2 regions of the Kitasatospora sp. McL0602 genome follow, and region 1 is predicted to be linked to the other one. Evidence: riboswitches for the same ligand, from Rfam matches in the RefSeq annotation. Region 1 holds a riboswitch; the other holds the start of a gene.
The links. A riboswitch is a leader RNA that binds a small molecule or an ion and turns the genes downstream of it on or off. The one in region 1 is predicted to bind glycine.
Positions count from the first base shown of each region.

Region 1 (3,400 bases):
CGATCTTGGCCTTGAGGTCGGCGACGTCGACGTCACCGTCGGTCAGGGTCTTGACGACCACGACGCGCATCCCGGCCATCACGGCGGAGGCGGCGTTGGTGCCGTGCGCCGAGGAGGGGATGAGGCAGACGTCGCGCTGGGTGTCGCCGTTGGCGCGGTGGTAGGCGCGGACGGCCAGCAGGCCGGCCAGCTCGCCCTGCGAGCCCGCGTTCGGCTGGATGCTCACCGCGTCGTAGCCGGTGACCTCGACGAGCTGCTGCTCCAGCTGACGGATCAGGGTCAGGAAGCCCTGCGCCTGCTCGATCGGCGCGAAGGGGTGCAGCTGGCCGAACTCGGGCCAGGTGACCGGCTCCATCTCGGTGGTCGCGTTGAGCTTCATGGTGCAGGAGCCCAGCGGGATCATGCCCCGGTCCAGCGCGTAGTCACGGTCCGCCAGGCGGCGCAGGTAGCGCAGCATGGCGGTCTCCGAGCGGTGGCTGTGGAAGACCGGGTGGGTCAGGTACTCGTCGGTGCGCAGCAGGGCGGCGGGCAGCGCGTCGGCGCTCTCCTCGACCTCCGTGGCGGTGACGCCGAAGGCGGACCAGACGGCGGCCAGGTGCTCGCGGGTGGTGGTCTCGTCGCAGGAGACGGAGATCAGGTCGGCGCCGTCCTGGTGGACGTTGACGCCGTTCGCGCGGGCGGCGGCGGCGACCTCGGCGGCCTTGCCGGGGACGCGGGCGGTGACGGTGTCGAAGAACTCGCCGTGCACCAGCTCGACACCGCCGGCGCGCAGGCCCGCGGCGAGCGCGGCGGCGTAGCGGTGGGTGCGGCGGGCGATGTCGGCCAGGCCGTCGGGGCCGTGGTAGACGGCGTACATCGAGGCCATCACGGCCAGCAGCACCTGGGCGGTGCAGATGTTGGAGGTGGCCTTCTCGCGGCGGATGTGCTGCTCGCGGGTCTGCAGGGCCAGGCGGTAGGCGCGGTTGCCGTCGGCGTCGACGGAGACGCCGACCAGGCGGCCGGGCAGGCTGCGGGCGTACTCGGCGCGGACGGCCAGGTAGCCGGCGTGCGGGCCGCCGAAGCCCATCGGGACACCGAAGCGCTGCGAAGTGCCGCAGGCGATGTCGGCGCCGAGCGAGCCGGGCGACTTCAGCAGGGTGAGGGCCAGCAGGTCGGCGGCGACGGCGACGATCGCGCCCAGGCCGTGGGCCTGCTCGATCACCGGGGCGAGGTCGCGGACGGCGCCGGAGGCACCCGGGTACTGGAGCAGCACGCCGAAGACGCCGCGCTCGGCGATCTCGGCGGGGATGCCCGCGGAGAGGTCGGCGACGACGACCTCGACACCGGTCGGCTCCGCGCGGGTGTTGATCACCGCGACGGTCTGCGGCAGGGCGTCGGCGTCGACCAGGAAGACGCCGTCCTTGACCTTGCCGACGCGGCGGGCCAGCGCCATCGCCTCGGCGGCGGCGGTGCCCTCGTCGAGCAGCGAGGAGCCGGAGGTGGCCAGGCCGGTGAGGTCGGAGACCAGGGTCTGGAAGTTGAGCAGCGCCTCCAGGCGGCCCTGCGAGATCTCCGGCTGGTACGGGGTGTAGGCGGTGTACCAGGCCGGGTTCTCCAGCACGTTGCGCAGGATGACCGGCGGGGTGAAGGTCCCGTAGTAGCCGAGGCCGATCATCGGCTGCAGCACCGTGTTGCGGGAGGCCAGCTCGCGCAGCTCGGCGAGCACCTGGGCCTCGCTGCGCCCGGCGGGCAGGTCGAGCGCCGTGATGCTGCGGATGGCCTCGGGCACGGCGGTGTCGGACAGCTCGTCGAGCGAGCCGTAGCCGACGAAGGCGAGCATCTTGTCCTGCGCGGCCGCGTCGGGGCCGATGTGGCGCGTCTCGAACGGGCTGGCCTGCTCGAGCTGGGTGAGCGTCGCGTCGCTGTGGCGACCGGTGGTCTGGGCGTTCATGGGGGTCGAGGCCTCCTGGTCACGGACCGGCGGGGGTACGCACCACGGAGGGCCCTGTGCCGCTGTGGGACAGCGGGGGCTCCCTGGGTACGACCGACAGGCCTCCCCCTCTGTCATCGGTACCTGAGAGCTTCACCCGCACGCGACGCCCGGGGGCACCTCGTCGGCTTGCACCGTCGGTGAGGGTGGTGCCGTCGGCTCCCTAGCCGTCGGTCCTGCCCTACTTTCCAGAGTGACCTATCCCACACGGTACGGATGCCTGAGAGATTCCGGGGAGGGTTTGCTCCTTCGGCGCCCCTTCCCCGCAGTTCACAAGGGGTGGGGACTCTCCCGAGCGGGCTCGGCGGTCGCGCCCAGGGTACCAGCGCGAGCCGGTTGGATCACCGGTCAGGTCAGGTCTGTCGCTCCGTCCACGGAGCTTCTCCGGAGCACCCCGGACGGCCCAACCGACGCCCGGACGGCGGCGCCCGGCTCGCCCGCGTCCATTTGATGCCTTTTCGTATGAGATGGCGGACGGACAGCTCCCCCGGCCGCCCACCGACCGAGTTCACGGGAGCACTTGCACTGGAGGACAGCGTGCAGACCGATATCGATCCGCGAGACCTGATCGGACACAAGGCGGTCGACCGGAACGGTGACAAGATCGGCACGGTCGACGAGGTGTATCTCGACGACGCGACCGGCGAACCCGAGTGGGCCGCCGTCCGGACCGGGATCTTCGGCCGGGACGCCTTCGTCCCGCTGACCACCAGCGAGTTCTCGGGCGCGGAGCTGAAGGTCCCGTACGACAAGTCGCTGATCAAGGACTCACCGGACTTCGGCGTGGGCCAACACCTCTCCCCCGCCCAGGAGCTTCAGCTCTACCGCTACTACGGGCTGGAGACCAACGGCGCGGCCGCGCCGGCGCCCGTACCGACCCCCGTACCGGCCAACGGCACGGCGGCGGTGAAGAACGGTGACCACGACTTCGGCACCGTCTCCACTCCCGCCCCCGCCACCACCACCCAGACACCCGCTCCGCTGATGCCCGAGGCAACCCCCATGGCGTTCACCGCTCCCGTCCGTGACCACGACAAGCCCGCGCCCACCGCGATGCGGCCCGTCAACTCCCCCACCTCCCCCACGCTCGAGCGCCCGCCGACGGCGGCCGCCGCACCGATGGCGGCGCCCACTGCCGCGACCAGCGCGCCGAGCGGGCCGATCGAGATCACCTGCCGCGAGGAGCGGCTCGACATCACGACCGAGTGGCAGGTGACGTACACCGCGCGGCTGCGCAAGTACGTCACCAGCGAGACGGTCGAGCGGCACGTGCCGGTGGTGCGCGAGCGCGTCCGGGTCGAGCGGGTGCCCGTCACGGACGGCGAACGGGACGCGCTGACCCAGGTGGAGATCGAGGAGGCGATGGAGGAGGTCACGCTCCAGGAGGAGCGCCCGGTGGTGCACAAGTACCTGGTGCCGATCGAGCGCGTC
Region 1 is NZ_CP197246.1:470,293-473,692, forward strand. It holds gene gcvP (aminomethyl-transferring glycine dehydrogenase) at 1-1,930, opposite strand, end outside; glycine riboswitch at 2,031-2,167, opposite strand; glycine riboswitch at 2,168-2,273, opposite strand; gene ACR68M_RS02265 (PRC and DUF2382 domain-containing protein) at 2,507-3,400, shown strand, end outside.

Region 2 (3,400 bases), 1.9 Mb from region 1:
GACCCGGCGCAGGTCGGCCCAGGGGATGCCGACACCGCCGCCCGGTGCGTGCGGATTCAGCCACAGGCCCCAGCGCGTCCGGTAGAGCGCGTTCGCGATCTCCGCCCCGGAGATCACCTCGTGCGCACGGCCCCAGCCACTGGCGGCCAGCTGCTCGGCGGAGGTCACGGCGGGGGCGTAGCCGTGCCCGCCGCTGTCCATGTTCCCGTACTGCGCGTCCGGGCTGCCGGGCTGCCCGTGCCAGAGCAGCATCCACACCTCACCCTCGGCGAGGGCCCGCAGCAGCTGTTCGTACGCCTCGTACTGCCCGGGGGCGACGTCGCGCATCGCGCGCTCCAACGTACTCACCTCGGACCCTCTTCCCTCACGTCATAAAGTTGCACTATCCAGGGGCGCGGGGAACTGCGCGAGGGCGGTAGGCACCGGACCGTACCTCCCGAGTCGCGCAGTTCCCCGCGCCCCTCGGGGCTCATGCCCGAGCGTAGAAGGGTCTCACCCTGGTGAGCAGCCACTCGACCACCGGGTCGGCGACCGCGTCGAGCAGCACCAGGTGGACGCCCCACGCGGGCGGCGCGGTTCCCAGGGCCCGGCCGAGCGCCTCGTTGACCTGCACCGGGTCGGCCTGCCAGGCGGCGTCGAACTGGACGCCCACGTACAGTGCCGGGGTCTCGCCCTCGACGCTGGCCAGTGCCCTACGGGCCGTCAGCACGCCGGGCAGCTGACTGAGTTCGGTGATCGCCGCGGCCAGGAAGGCGTACGGCTCCTCGTGCGGGGCGGGCTCGCGCAGGGCGACCCGGGCGCCGTCCGGCTGCTGCTGCCAGCGGTCGCCCTGCGGGCCGCGCCGCAGCTCGCCGACCCCCTCCGGCGGCACCGGGATGCCGACCGGCGCCTCGGGGTTGACGGCGATGCCGACCCCGAGCGGCAGCCCACGGGCGAACTCCCAGGCCGGGGCGATCGCGAACGGCACCCCGGGGGCGTGCCGCAGGAACTGCTCCTGCGAGGAGAAGACGGGTACGTACGGTGAGCCCGCGAGCTCGATCGTCGGCAGGTCCAGCGCCTGGCCCTGCGGGTCGGCCCCGGCGGGCAGCGGGATCCACACCTGGCTGCGCGCCAGCACCTCGATCACCCGGGGCGTCGCGCCCGGGTCGCCGAGGGCGGCGGTGAGCACCTGCTCCAGCTCGTTCGCGGGCCAACCGCTGCCCTCGGCCGCCCACCCCTGCGCCTGAGTCCCACCCGCCGGGTAGCCCATCCGCGTCCAGCACCGCCCCTCTGCCCGTAGCTCGGGGAGAGCCTATCGGTCCCCGCCGACACTGTGACCTGACAGCGGCGCCGGGCCCCTCTCCCCCGCGCGCCGCCCGGCATGCCATGATGGGCGCGTCCTCCCCGGGGGGCGTCAACTTAACAACGGCCGCTCGAACCCGTGCGGGAGAGTCCGGAGTGCCCCGACCAGGGCAGGGCCGGCGCCGAAGGAGCAAGTCCTCCCCGGAATCTCTCAGGCCCCCCTACCGCACGGGCGAGGCACATCTGGAAAGTGGAACACGGCCGCGCCGTGCGCCCACCCACGGTGCAAGCCGCCATCCTTGTTGTCTACGGCAAGGGGCGCGGTGAAGCTCTCAGGTTGCGACGACAGATGGGGAGACACCGCCCCCGTATGCCCGTACGCAGGTCCACGCTCTGCGTGCAGTCCCTGAGTGCCCAGCCAAGGAGCCAATCCGCCATGTCCTCCGACCAGGCCAGCCCCCGCCTCACCGCGCTCGACGCGCTGCACCGCACGCTCGGCGCCACCATGACCGACTTCGCGGGGTGGGACATGCCGCTGCGCTACGGCAGCGAGCGGGAGGAGCACCTCGCCGTCCGTACCAAGGCCGGGCTCTTCGACCTCTCGCACATGGGCGAGATCACCGTGACCGGCCCGCAGGCCGGCGAGCTGCTCGACCACGCGCTGGTCGGCTTCATCTCCGCGCTCGGCGAGCTGCGCGCCCGCTACACGATGATCTGCCGCGAGGACGGCGGCATCCTGGACGACCTGATCGTCTACCGCACCGGTGAGACCGAGTTCATGGTCGTCGCCAACGCCTCCAACGCCCAGGTCGTGCTGGACGCGCTGACCGAGCGCTCGGCCGGCTTCGACGCCGTCGTCCGCGACGACCGCGATGCGTACGCGCTGCTCGCCGTCCAGGGCCCGGAGGCGAACGGCATCCTCGCCTCGCAGACCGACGCCGACCTGCCCGGCCTGAAGTACTACGCGATCCTGCCCGCCGTCGTCGCCGGCAAGGACGTCCAGCTGGCCCGCACCGGCTACACCGGCGAGGACGGCTTCGAGATCTTCTGCGCCCCGGCCGACGCCGAGCACATCTGGAACGCGCTGACCGAGGCGGGCGCCGGTGTCGGCCTCGTCCCGTGCGGCCTCTCCTGCCGTGACACGCTGCGCCTGGAGGCGGGCATGCCGCTGTACGGGCACGAGCTGAACACCGACCTGACGCCGTTCGACGCCGGTCTGGGCCGGGTCGTCCGCTTCGACAAGACCACCAACAACGGCGAGTTCGTCGGCCGCAAGGCCCTGGAGGCCGCCGCCGCCCAGGCCGAGTCCAACCCGCCGCGCAAGCTGGTCGGCCTGGTCTCCGAGGGCAAGCGCGTCCCGCGCGCCGAGTACGGCGTCGTCAGCACCGACGGCACCCCGATCGGGCGGATCACCTCCGGCGCCCCCTCCCCCACCCTGGGCAAGCCGATCGCCATCGCGTACGTGGACGCGGCGCACGCCACCCCCGGCACCGCCGTCGCCGTGGACGTCCGTGGCAAGCACGAGCCGGTCGAGGTCGTCGCCCTCCCGTTCTACAAGCGCGCCAAGTAACTCCGCTTGTCGGACCACCTGACTCTCTGCCACCCGAACCCCCGGATGTCCGGTCCGTTCAGCGGACGGCTTCGCCCTACCCTCTTGCGATCCTGGAGAATGACGTCATGAGCAACCCCACACACCTGCAGTACAGCAAGGAGCACGAGTGGCTGACGGCCGTCGAGGGCGGTGTGTCGACCATCGGCATCACCAAGCACGCGGCCGACGCGCTCGGTGACATCGTCTACGTCCAGCTCCCGGCCGTCGGCGACGACGTCGTCGCGGGCGAGACCTGTGGCGAGCTGGAGTCGACCAAGTCGGTCAGCGACCTCTTCTCGCCGGTCACCGGCAAGGTCGTCGAGATCAACGACTCCGTCGTGGACGAGCCGGCCTCGGTGAACACTGACCCGTTCGGCGACGCCTGGCTGTTCAAGGTCGAGGTCACGTCCGTCCAGGACGAGCTGCTCTCCGCCGACGAGTACACCGCCTTCATCGGCGGCTGACTCAGCTCCCCCCAAGCGTGACGGGGGCGGCCGCAGCGCGGCGGCCGCCCCTCCCCTCGGTCCA
Region 2 is NZ_CP197246.1:2,321,128-2,324,527, forward strand. It holds gene ACR68M_RS10465 (enhanced serine sensitivity protein SseB C-terminal domain-containing protein) at 1-327, opposite strand, end outside; gene ACR68M_RS10470 (enhanced serine sensitivity protein SseB) at 470-1,249, opposite strand; glycine riboswitch at 1,414-1,518, shown strand; gene gcvT (glycine cleavage system aminomethyltransferase GcvT) at 1,718-2,851, shown strand; gene gcvH (glycine cleavage system protein GcvH) at 2,959-3,336, shown strand.
Region 2: it holds a riboswitch for glycine, as region 1 does, so the genes downstream of both, gcvT (glycine cleavage system aminomethyltransferase GcvT) here and gcvP (aminomethyl-transferring glycine dehydrogenase) in region 1, are expected to answer to the same signal.